Idiomarina loihiensis L2TR: one gene and its partner. The protein of the gene in region 1 interacts with the protein of each later gene in a pairwise test. Links are inferred from orthologs where the notes say so. Each region holds a gene or a part of one and is shown in the gene's direction. Other genes may lie near its edges.

Region 1 (7,733 bases):
AGAGCGAGCAAGTACCTGGCATGATCGAGCGCTACAGCGAAACGATCAAGCAAGGTGGTGGTCAAATCCATCGTTTAGAAGACTGGGGCCGTCGTCAATTGGCTTACCCAATCAACAAACTGCACAAAGCGCACTATGTTCTGTTGAACATTGAAGCGTCTGCAGAGGTTGTGGAAGAGCTTGAAACTGCATTCCGTTATAACGATGCGGTATTGCGCAATATGATCATGCGCAAAAAAGAATCTATTACTGAGCCTTCGCCGCTGACTAAGCCGAAGGAAGATCGTAAAGGTGACAGTGAAGCAGCGTAAGCTTGCTGACTTTCAATAGCCCTTATGAATCGACTGCATTTAACCGGAACACTTGGCAAAGTACCTAAGCTGGAAACCAGCCCGTCAGGTATTGAGCATTTACAATTAGTGATTGAACATCGGTCTATGCAACCGGAAGCTGGTATGAATCGTCAATCTTATGTGCGTATTCAGGTCGTTTTAAGTGGTGAAGGTTTACAACACTGGTTAGAAAAATTGACGGTGGGTTGTGAAGTTCTGGCAGAAGGTTTTCTGCACCGTCACGAGGATAGCAATGGCTCACCTCGTTTGGTACTTCATGCTCAGCATCTCGAATTGATTTAAGGAGACCATCATGGCTCGTTTTTTTCGTCGCCGCAAATTCTGCCGCTTTAAAGCAGATGGCGTAAAAGAAATTGATTATAAAGATATCGCTACGCTTAAGAACTACATTACTGAAACTGGTAAAATCGTTCCTAGCCGTATTACTGGAACATCCGCTAAGTATCAGCGTCAGTTAGCGCGCGCTATCAAGCGTGCTCGTTATTTGTCACTGCTGCCTTATACTGACTCACATCAGTAAGCTAGCACCGGTTCGATTACCAAAAGTAGAGGTAGCGAGAAATGAATGTCATTTTGTTAGATAAAATTGCTAACTTGGGAAGCCTTGGCGATCAAGTCAGTGTAAAATCTGGTTACGCACGTAACTTTCTTTTCCCACAGGGAAAAGCTGTACCTGCAACCAAAAGCAACGTTGATCTATTCGAACAACGTCGTGCTGAGTATGAAGCGAAATTAGCGGATCAATTAGCTGCTGCTCAAGCTCGCGCTGAAAAAGTAAATGCTTTAGATGCAGTAACTATTGCTTCTAAAGCTGGTGATGAAGGCAAACTATTTGGCTCTATCGGTACTCGCGACATCGCAGATGCAGTAACAGCTGCTGGCGTTGAAGTGAAGAAGAGCGAAGTATTAATGCCGCATGGTACATTACGTGAAGTCGGTGAGTTTGATATTGAACTGCACTTGCACGCTGATGTATTTGCAAACATTACATTGAAAGTTGTACCGGCTGAATAAGTCGTTACGGTTTTATCAAAAAGCTGCCTCCGGGCAGCTTTTTTTTTTGGGGAAAAAATGTTTCCTGTAAACCTTCCTGATGTCTGTGTCGTCTAAACTACTATATTGATAATAAAGTGTGCCTAGGGAGAGAGCGTTGCAAAGCGAAACGGCCTGTGAAGATGTGCGACTGGCTGCGCAGGGTGATGTAGAAGCTTTTCAGCGCCTATATCATTTATATATACGGCAAGTATACGGGCTGGTATTGCGTTTGTGCGCAGACAGAACATTGGCGGATGACGTCGTTCAAGAAGTGTTCGTGCAACTTTGGCAGAAACTTAGCTCTTTTCGTGGCGAGGCAAAGTTTAGCAGTTGGCTTTATCGTGTAGCGACAAATATCTGTCTGACTGAAATGCGCAAACGAAACCGTTGGTTTTCCAGGTTTTTATCTCAAGAGCATAAGGCCCATGAGGAGTTTGATGAAGGGGAGATGGATATTCATCAACTCGATAGATTGATTTTTAAGCTCCCTGAGCAAACCCGGCAAGTTTTTGTTTTGCATGCGTTGCAGGGAGAATCTCATCAACAAATTGCGAATTGGCCGGGAATTGCAGTGGGGACAAGTAAAGCACAGTTTCACCGGGCCCGTAAAAAATTGGAGGAGTCACTTCAGGATGGCAAATAATGAAGAGTACCAAAAGTTCGAAAGTCGACTCGAAGAAATTAAGCTCAGCGGGATTAACCCTAGCAAAGATTTTTGGCCCGAAATTGAAAGGCAAATTGATTATCCGATATCGCGAAGAAGGTCTAAAACAACTTTTTGGCAAGGAGCCTTGGCCGCCAGTTTTTTGATTGCTCTCTTTATGACTGGATGGCTGTTCAGTTCTTTGCCGCCAGCAGAAAAAACGGTATCCGGATTCTACTTGTTAGCTGAAGAAATGAATGCTGAACAGCGACAGCAGCTGTATAGTCTACGCACAGGTTATGAAATGGCGGGGTATCATCAACTTAATGGTGAAATTGAAGCTCAGCTAATGCAATTGGCGTTAGCCAGGCAGGACATTACTGAATCGTTAAGGCTTAGCCCCGGGGATCCGAGTTTATTGGAATTGTTACGCTGGGTAAATGAGCAAGAGCTGAAATTACTAAATCAGTCTTATACGTTGAATAATAATTTACGAGAAATATAAACAGGAGAAAGAAATGAACAGAATATTATCCTTAGTTGGATTATTGCTACTAACTTTGAGTTTCACAGTACTGGCACAGGAAGAGGTCGATGAAACCTTATCGGTCTCGCCAGGAGCAAGAGTGCTAATCGATAATATGAGAGGCAAAGTAGAACTCATTGTGCACGAAAAAAATGAAATTAGAGTGGTTGGGACACTGGATGAGAAGACAGAGAAGTTTATTTTCGAACAACGTGGTAATGGTATTCATATTAATGTTGAAACACCGCAAGAGCGAGGGTTCAGTTTTTCATCTGATGACGGCGGTTCCGACCTAAAAATTTATCTACCAGCGTCAATGGATATCAAAGTTAATGGTGTGTCCATGGATGTTATTGCAAATGAGTTTAACGGTGGCTTGGAAATTAGGCTGGTCAGTGGGGACGTTACTGTCAATAAAATTAAAAACCGTCTGTTGTTAAAAACCGTTAGTGGTGACATCGATGCAAAAGATATTGAAGGTGATGTGCGTTTTGAGACGGTAAGCGGCGATATTATGGATATTCGGAATAGTTCTGACGCTGCGACTTATCAATCTGTGAGTGGCGATATTACAAGTCAGTCTGACTCAATTACTGAGTTTACTGCTCAGTCGGTTTCCGGAGATATTGACGCAAAAATTGGAACATTACGTAAAGGGAAAATGACCACCGTGAGTGGTGATGCCACTCTAACCGCAGCCCTGAATGAAAATGCACGCCTGGAGGCGAGCTCAGTTAGCGGCGACTTAACTTTTAAGTGGGAGGGCGAGATTCACGCAAACTTCAACTTGAAATCTAACGCCGGTGGTGAAATTACCAATTACTTAACAAAAGATAAAGCTATTGAAGCCGAATGGGGCCCATCATCTAATCTGGAGTTTATGATAGGAGAAGGCAGTGCGGATATATCTGCAACAACGGTTAGTGGTGAAATAACACTCGATAAAAATTAAATCGTGCTGTTAGGCGTTGCTTCGCTTTCTAAACAAGAGGGGATTTTGTATAGTAATCCCCTCTTATTATTTCCCTTTGCGAGACAACTTTCCCCATGGCAGAGAAGTCAAAAAAACGCGACGCGTCAATAGAAGCACTGCGCTCGGCACCACATTCAATTGAAGCTGAACAATCCGTTCTTGGCGGTTTAATGCTCGATAATGATGCCTGGGACAATGTTGCCGGTAGCGTCATCGCTGAAGACTTCTATCATCGTTCGCATAGGCTTATTTTTAAAGCCATGCATGAGCTTGCTCAACGCAGTCAGCCAATGGATTTGGTGACAGTTTCCGAAAACTTGGAAACGGCTGGGGAGCTTGAGCAAATAGGTGGTTTTGCCTACCTTGGAGAAATTGCGAAAAACACCCCCAGCGCGGCAAATATATTAGCCTATGCAAACATTGTCCGCGAACGAGCGGTGTTAAGGGAAATGATTGGTGCGGCAAATGATATTGCTGAGTCAGGTTACGATACTCAGGGGCGAAGCAGCGCCGAATTGCTTGATCTGGCGGAATCAAAAGTCTTTCAAATTGCTGAGAAGCGAGTCAGTTCCAGCGAAGGGCCGCAAGGTATCAATTTAATTCTGCAGCGTACGGTTAGCCGTATTGAGCAGTTGAGTAAGCTGAAAAACAATAACGGCGTGACCGGTGTTTCTACCGGCTTTACTGACCTCGATCAGATGACTGCTGGTCTTCAGCCTTCTGACCTGGTCATTGTAGCGGCACGTCCGTCTATGGGGAAAACGACCTTTGCCATGAATCTGGCAGAGAATATTGCGCTCAATGATGACCGTCCGGTATTGGTGTTTAGTTTGGAAATGCCCGCAGAGCAGCTGATGATGCGTATGCTGGCGTCACTTAGTCGGGTAGATCAGAATAAAGTACGTACCGGTAAGCTTGAAGATGACGACTGGGCTCGCATCGCGTCTGTCATGAACATGCTAAATGATAAAAATAATATCTACATAGACGACTCATCTGGCTTAACTCCTACCGAAGTGCGCTCCCGTGCTCGCCGGATTCATAGAGAGCATAAGGGAATATCCATGATTATGGTGGATTATCTGCAGCTAATGACGGTTCCGGGCATGTCGGAAAACCGAACGCTGGAAATTGCAGAGATATCTCGTTCTTTGAAGTCGTTAGCGAAAGAGCTGGAAGTGCCTGTGGTGGCGCTGTCTCAGTTAAACCGTTCACTTGAGCAGCGTTCCGATAAAAGACCCGTTAACTCAGACTTGCGTGAGTCTGGCTCTATTGAGCAGGATGCTGATGTTATTATGTTTATTTACCGTGACGAAGTTTACCACCCAGACTCAGCTGAACAGGGCTTAGCTGAAATCATTATCGGCAAACAGCGTAATGGGCCTATTGGTAAAATTGAATTGAAATTCCATGGGCAATTATCGAGGTTTGACAACTATGCCCGCCATGCCAGCGACGAGCGTTATTAGTCGTCGCTATTTGATTTTATCGAAGCATATTTCTATGTAAGCTTTGCCGGCAACGTGGTTGAATGGCATGATTAATTTTGAGCCTTCAGATTTATGAGAAATGGTATGGTCTTTACCTGAAACCACAATTGGAGTAGCCATATCAAAATCGTAACCTTTTTCACCTAGTGTCTTTTTGGCTCCGCCGGTAACCATATTCGTGATTTCGCCGACCATATCACAGACATCTTCGTTAATTGAGTTTGGTAACTCACCTAACATTTTATTCATGATTTCACAGGCCAGATTTTCCTCAAATGAAATTGAGAATGATCCTTTTATCTGTGGGCCCACCATACCGATGACGCCTGATACATCGCCCCGCGCGTACTCATCCTTTTTTAGTTGAGCTTTACCGGGCTTCAATTCCATTTGAGCCATCATCGACAAGACATTTTGCAGTGCTTGAAGAAATGGGTTTACGAACTCGGCATTCATTTTCTATTCCTTTATCTCTTGCTGGCACGTAATTGTGTCAGATGTATTTTCAATGGTCAGAATTAGGCTACGATTGCCATGATCATCGACGACATTGATAGTATTTACCTGGGCAGAAAAGCTATCCATTAATAGCTTATTTGAAACATCCCACCCACACAGGTTATCACGCTTCGGTATCTCCTGATAAACCCAAATTTTCTGGTAGTCAGCTTCAAAACCTACCCAGTTTGGCTCAACTTTATTTCCTTGCGAGTTTACCAGTTGAAACTTTTCAGTTATCCAGTCTCTGATATGTTTTTCAGAACCTTCTTCTTCCAGTCTAAAAGCCTTTCCCAGCCGCTTTTTAAGCACTTGTTGTACGTCATGCAAAGTATACTGATGAATAATTTCTATTGCTTGGGTGTTTTTATTCGCACTTATTTCGGTTAACCCAAAAAAATAGCGATGCGCTGATACAGAAGGTATCAGCGCGAACAAAAAAACAATAGCAGCAACAAGTTTAATCATCGTTGCCCGACTCCAACTCCTCGTTGAAGTCTTCCATCATGCTCTTATTACGGTCTTCACGCTTAAACAGTTCAATCCGGGATGGCACTGCTCTGGCTGGCCAGTAGTTGTTACTGGTATCAACATCTGCCGTCTCCCAGTTAGGGTCAACAACGACTTGAGTCAAAGTTTTATCGCGAATTAATAACTTGCTCACCTTTTCTGGAGAGCGACGCCATACTTCGGCCGGAATGCGAACATGTTCTTTACTGCCATCTTCAAACTGAAGATCTAGTAAAATAGGCATAACTAAGCCGCCTTTATTGACGAAATCAAGTACGTAGAAGTTGCTGCCGTTCTTCAGCATTTCCCGCTGCTCTTCGTTAAGCCCCTCTATCAGCTCTTGATATTTGTTTCGGTCAGCGTTAGTGACAGTGTAGTCGTCGTTCTCATTATAAAAGTCAGTAAGATCCGGTTGCTGATGAATTTTATAATTAACGTCGGCATTACGCTGAGTTGTCAAAGACTCTGGCTCAGCATTTTCTTGCTGTTCTTGCCATGCTTTTTCGATTTCCGGATCTTGCGTATTAATAGTCAACTGATTGACTTGCTCAAGGGCGATATCGACATGGTCAGTAGAGTAGAACCAGCCTCTCCAGAACCAGTCTAAATCAACGCCGGAAGCATCTTCTATGGTTCTGAATAAGTCTTCTGGTGTAGGACGTTTAAATTTCCAACGCTGCGCATACTGACGGAAAGCGAAATCAAAGAGCTCACGGCCAACGATAGTTTCACGTAATATATTAAGTGCTGTAGCTGGCTTTCCGTAGGCATTATTACCAAATTGCAGAATCGACTCTGAGTTGGTCATAATAGGCATTTGGTTACTGCTGGCCATGTAACTGGTAATGTTACGCGGTTCACCGCGCCACGACGGATAATCTTTTTCCCATTTTTGTTCAGCCAGAAACTGTAGGTAAGTATTGATACCTTCATCCATCCAGGTCCACTGGCGTTCATCAGAGTTAACTACCATAGGAAAGTAAATGTGACCAATTTCGTGGATGATTACAGAAATTAGACCGTATTTGGTGCGTTTAGAGTAGTATTTCTCACCTGAATCCTCATCAACGTAAGGGCGCGGACCATTAAAGGTAATCATCGGGTATTCCATACCACCAACAGGGCCGTTTACCGATATAGCGACAGGATAAGGATAGTCAAAGCTGTAATCGTTATAGTGCTCAATTGTGTGAATAATAGAAGCGGTCGAGTAACGTTCCCATAATGGATTGCCCTCTTCAGGGTAATACGACATAGCCAGCACATTGGTATCGTTCTTTTTGTAACCTTGCGCGTCCCAGATAAACTTGCGCGACGAAGCCCAGGCAAAGTCACGAACTTTATCTGCTTCGAAAATCCAGGTTTTAGTATTGCTGGTGCTTTCCTTCTGATTTTCTAATGCCTCTTCTTCAGTGACAATTTTTACCGGCTTGTCTGAATTACGGGCTTTTTCCAGGCGTTCACGCTGAGTAGAAGTGAGTACTTCATCGGGATTTTGCAAAACACCAGTAGAGGCTACAATATGATCCGCCGGAACCGTTATCTCTACGCGATAATCACCAAACTCTAAAGCGAACTCTCCGTTGCCGATAAACTGTTTATTCTGCCAACCTTCAGCGTCGTAATATGCGGCCATACGAGGGAACCACTGTGCCATCTCATACAGGTAGTTTCCGTCGTCTTCAAAGTACTCATAACCGCCGCG
Region 2 (4,588 bases), 1.8 Mb from region 1 along the record:
ACGCCAGAACTCCAACGGTAATTCTCGACAACTTTTCCACTAATCCATTGGATCATACGGCTGACTTAGTCCTTGTTCTGGTTCTTGGTCGCTTCCAGCTCTTTTTCTAACAGTTCAACGCGCTCGCGCAAACGCAGTAACATTTGCTGCTGCACGTCCAGTTCTTCGCGGGTGACTAAGTCGAGTTTTGACAGCTGTGATTGCAGTGTTTGCTTAACCCGCTGTTCCATGTTTCCGGCCAGTTCTTTCACGCCGGCAGGCATGCTGTCGTTAATTTGGCGAGCAATATTCTCTATTGTTTTGTTGTCCATAAGTCTCTCTTTGTGTAAATCGTTGCTTATGCGTTTAGCTTAGCAGGAGATTCAGGTAAAATCCGAGCTTCTTATCAGCTTTTTCACGAATCAGGAACTCCGCGGCGCCCATGCTGAACGATCGCCAGAACCAGGCTGTACATTACATCCAGGGCCCTTTATTGGTGCTTGCCGGCGCTGGTAGTGGCAAAACCCGGGTAATAACGGAGAAAATTGCTTACCTGATCCGCCAGCAAATTTACACCGCCCGGCAAATTGGTGCAGTAACTTTTACCAATAAAGCCGCCAAAGAGATGAAAGAGCGTATTGCGCAAACCTTACCGAAAGCGCAGCTGCGCGGTTTAACCGTGTGCACTTTTCATACTTTGGGCTTGAATATTATTCGTCGGGAACTCAGCACTCTGGGGTTTAAGCCCGGCTTTTCATTATTTGACGACCAGGACACCTACGCCCTGCTTAACGCCCTGACTGAAGAGGTATTTGAGGGCGACAAAGCGCTGATTCAAGCCTGTCAGCACCAGATAGGCCACTGGAAAAACGCCATGCTGTCGCCGGAGCTGGCTCTACAAAAGGCGTCGAACGATCAGGAAAAGGCCTTCGCGCAGGTCTATCAGCAATACCAAAACAACCTGAGTGCCTGTAATGCCGTGGACTTTGATGACTTGATCCGCCTGCCGACGCAGTTACTGGCGACCAACGAAAACGCCCGCGCACGCTGGCAGAAAAAGTTTCAGTATTTATTGGTGGACGAATATCAGGACACCAACACCAGCCAGTACCAACTGGTCAAGTTACTGGTGGGCGAACGCGCTCGCTTTACCGTGGTGGGCGACGACGATCAGTCCATTTATTCATGGCGTGGTGCGCAGCCTAAAAACCTGGCCTTGTTGAAGCAGGACTTCCCACAGCTGGACGTGGTTAAGCTGGAGCAAAATTACAGGTCGCACGGGCGTATTCTGAAAGCCGCCAATATTCTCATTGAGAACAACCCACACGTATTTGAGAAAAAGCTGTTCTCAGAAATGCAGTACGGCGAGCCGATAAGCGTTATTTTTGGTCGTAACGAAGAGCATGAAGCAGAGCGTGTGGTTGCCGAAATTGTAAAACAACGGTTCCTTCGCAAAACGCCGTATCATCACTTTGCTATTTTATACCGGGGTAATCACCAGTCGCGCTTGTTTGAAAAAGCGCTGATGAACAACCGCATCCCTTATAAAATTACCGGTGGTCAGTCGTTCTTTGCCCGCGCGGAAGTCAAAGACATTATGGCGTATCTGCGGTTGCTGGTGAACCCTACCGACGACACCGCCTTTCTGCGCATTATTAATACCCCGCGGCGCGGCATTGGCCCGCAGACCGTTGAGCGTATTGGCCGCTTGTCGCAGGAGTTAGGTTGCAGCTTATTTGAAGCCTGTCAGTCGCCCCATTTAAAAACGCAGCTTAGCACCGGTGTGTTTCAGCATGTGGACGTGTTCCGCAACATGATAGATACCCTGGCCCGCCGAGCCGATCATCAGGAAGACGCCAGTGACGCAGTAAAACAACTGCTAAGCGAAATTGGCTACGAAGACTGGTTGTTTGAGCAAAGCCCCAGCGCGAAAGCCGCCGAAATGCGGATTAAAAACGTGTACGAACTGCACCGCTGGGTATCGGACATGCTAAAAGGCGACGCCGAACATGAACCCATGGAATTGAATCAGGTGGTCAGCCGCTTGTCACTGCGCGATATGATGTCCCGTAACGAAGACGACGAGCAGTTTGAACAGGTGCAGCTAATGACCTTGCATGCTTCCAAAGGTCTGGAGTTTCCACAAGTGTTTTTAGTGGGTATGGAAGAAGGCCTGCTTCCTCACCAAAGCAGTATTGATGAAAATAACATTGAAGAGGAACGCCGCCTGGCTTACGTCGGCATTACCCGCGCCCAACATAAGTTAGTCTTTACTATGGCTAAAGAGCGCCGTCAGTTTGGCGAAAAAACGGAGCCACAACCCAGCCGCTTTTTGCTGGAGTTACCGCAGGACGATTTAGAATGGGAACACCGCAAGCAAAAGTCCGACGAGGAACGTGAAGAGCAACGAAGTCAGGGTTTGGAAATGTTGAAAAACGCACTGAAAAAGTAGTGCCAAACTAAGCGGATACGAAAGAGGTGTCGTCGTCTTTGGCTACAGTGCCTTCATAGTTTTCGTCAATGAAGCTGCCCTGCCCCATCATAACACCTTGCTTTTCCACATCATTTTTTTGCGTTTCGGTTTCCAGTCCATCGGCATAAACAGCAATATCGAGCTCATGACACAAGGTCACAATGTGCTTTAACATGGCCTGCGCCCTGTTATTGCTGCTCAAACGAGCAATATAATGGTGGTCCAGCTTAAGTATGGTAAACGGAAAGTTATACAAGAACTGAAGCGGCCCGGAGCCACTGCCAAAGTTGTCTATAACCAGCTTAAAGCCAAATTCGGAAAGCCGCCTTAAACTGGCCAGTACCCGGCGGCCGTCTCTGACCAGATCAGTTTCATCAAATTCCAGTGCGATGTTCTCTGGTTTAACACCGCTTTCAGTCACGATATTCACCAGCTCATTCAAGTGACTGGTTTTCAATAAATGCCGCACAGATAAATTCAGGTGCAGCATAGTTTCAGCACTGACACTATTTTCAACAAGCCACTGGCTGGCTGCCCGTAAAGCAAAGCGGTCAAGCTTCACAATAAGGCCGGTGCGCTCGGCCAGAGGTAACAACTCTTCACTTTTAAAGCTGTAGCGCGGGTCTTCCCACACCAATTTAGCTTCTACGGCTTTGACCTCGCCTGTTGTTAAATTCACTATTGGCTGAAAACTGACAGCGAAATCTTTCTCAACTTTCGCATGGCGCAGTGCCGTTTCTTTACGAACACTGTCCACCAAATTTTCATGCATGCTGTCATCAAATAATACATAGCGTCCACGCCCCATACCTTTAGCCTGATACATGGCGGCATCTGCGTCGCGTAACAGCCGTTCAGCCGAATCGGTCTCTTCCAGACACTCGGCAATACCGATACTGGCGCCGGAGTAATGCTCTTGTCCGTTCAGGTGAAAAGGCTCACTCATTTGCTGGATCATACGCTTGGCAACGTCTTTGGCATCATCAATACTGGTAATGGTATCCAGCAGAATAACGAATTCATCGCCACCTAAGCGCGCCACCATATCGTTGTCACGTACGCAGTCACCAATACGCTTGCTGACTTCCAGCAAGAACTCATCGCCAGCAGAATGTCCAAGCGTGTCGTTTATATTTTTAAAGCGGTCCAGGTCAACAAATAGCACCGCAAAATGGTGCTCAGGGTGCCGTCGTTTATGCGCCACGGCCTGCTGCAAACGTTCATTGAACAATATGCGGTTAGGTAAGCCGGTCAGGTTATCGTGGTGCGCTGCGTGGAATAAGCTGGATTCGGTCTTTTTCCGTCGTTCTATTTCGGACACCAGCTCTTCGGTACGCTCCGCCACTTTCTTTTCAAGGAACTGGTTTACTCGCTGAATTTCTTCCGCTGAGCGTTTTCTGTCAATGGCCACGGCAACGTGTTGCGAAACAAAATTCAGTAGTTCTAAATCATCACTATGGTATAAGAAGTCACCGTCGTAGGTCTGGACCGCAATAACCCCAAACACCTGCCCGTTCATCATTAAGGGGCTACCTAGCCATTGCTTAGCCAGTTTCATGCCACCGTAGCCCAGCTCAATCTCGTTTTTCTTCAGCAGTTTTTGACGTACAGGAGCGTCGATAAAGGCCGGTTCACGCATTTTAATAACGTATTCGGTTAAACCTTTGCCGGCTCGTCGGCATTCAGCTTTAGCGCCTGTTTCATCCACATGGTAGGGAAAATGTATAAACTTTTTATCGTCTGATAAAAGCGCGACAAAGAAGTTGTCGGCATGAATCAATTTGCCAATTTGCCTGTGCAACTGACGATAAAAGGCGTTCATATCGTCAGAGGTATTGGTCAGTTCGGAAATAGCAAAGAGCACCGAGGTTTGCTGCTCAGCCCTTTCACGAATGGTAATTTCGCTCATTAAGCTTTCATTCGCATGGCGTAGTTCAGCTGTCTGGTGCTCTATTTCGCTTTGCATTAAGTCGCGCTGCTTTAAACGCTCTAAGGCATTCACCACGTGTTGCGATACAAAGGTAAGCAAATCTTCATCTGAGGCGTCATAACGAACGTCAGCGCTGTAGCTCTGCACCACCATAACACCTATGGTCACGTCACCACGTTTTAACGGAACACCTAACCAGTCCTGAT

The links.
Region 2: the proteins of dnaB (region 1) and rep interact in binary tests that used the Escherichia coli proteins (3 or more experiments, as listed by UniProt). The link is inferred for Idiomarina loihiensis L2TR from one-to-one orthologs.

What each region holds. Positions count from the first base shown.
Region 1 is NC_006512.1:2,057,278-2,065,010, reverse strand. What follows is about bases 2,971-5,801. They hold dnaB (replicative DNA helicase), read left to right. Parts: upstream 2,971-3,604; coding sequence 3,605-4,999; downstream 5,000-5,801. Other genes in these bases: IL_RS09925 (DUF6702 family protein), read right to left, coding at 5,480-5,801; IL_RS09930 (chemotaxis protein CheX), read right to left, coding at 5,006-5,476; IL_RS09940 (DUF4097 family beta strand repeat-containing protein), read left to right, coding at 2,971-3,509. Outside these bases: rpsF (30S ribosomal protein S6), read left to right, coding at 1-311; priB (primosomal replication protein N), read left to right, coding at 336-635; rpsR (30S ribosomal protein S18), read left to right, coding at 646-873; rplI (50S ribosomal protein L9), read left to right, coding at 915-1,367; IL_RS09950 (RNA polymerase sigma factor), read left to right, coding at 1,504-2,031; IL_RS09945 (hypothetical protein), read left to right, coding at 2,021-2,536; more of IL_RS09940, read left to right, coding at 2,550-2,970; more of IL_RS09925, read right to left, coding at 5,802-5,986; IL_RS09920 (M1 family metallopeptidase), read right to left, coding at 5,979-7,733. UniProt on the Escherichia coli protein: The main replicative DNA helicase, it participates in initiation and elongation during chromosome replication. Travels ahead of the DNA replisome, separating dsDNA into templates for DNA synthesis.
Region 2 is NC_006512.1:225,365-229,952, reverse strand. Bases 1-2,926 are described here. They hold rep (DNA helicase Rep), read left to right. Parts: upstream 1-421; coding sequence 422-2,431; downstream 2,432-2,926. Other genes in these bases: IL_RS01040 (sensor domain-containing phosphodiesterase), read right to left, coding at 2,439-2,926; IL_RS01050 (accessory factor UbiK family protein), read right to left, coding at 66-311; IL_RS01055 (ferredoxin--NADP reductase), read right to left, coding at 1-56. Outside these bases: more of IL_RS01040, read right to left, coding at 2,927-4,588. UniProt on the Escherichia coli protein: Rep helicase is a single-stranded (ss)DNA-dependent ATPase involved in DNA replication; it can initiate unwinding at a nick in the DNA. It binds to ssDNA and acts in a progressive fashion along the DNA in the 3' to 5' direction.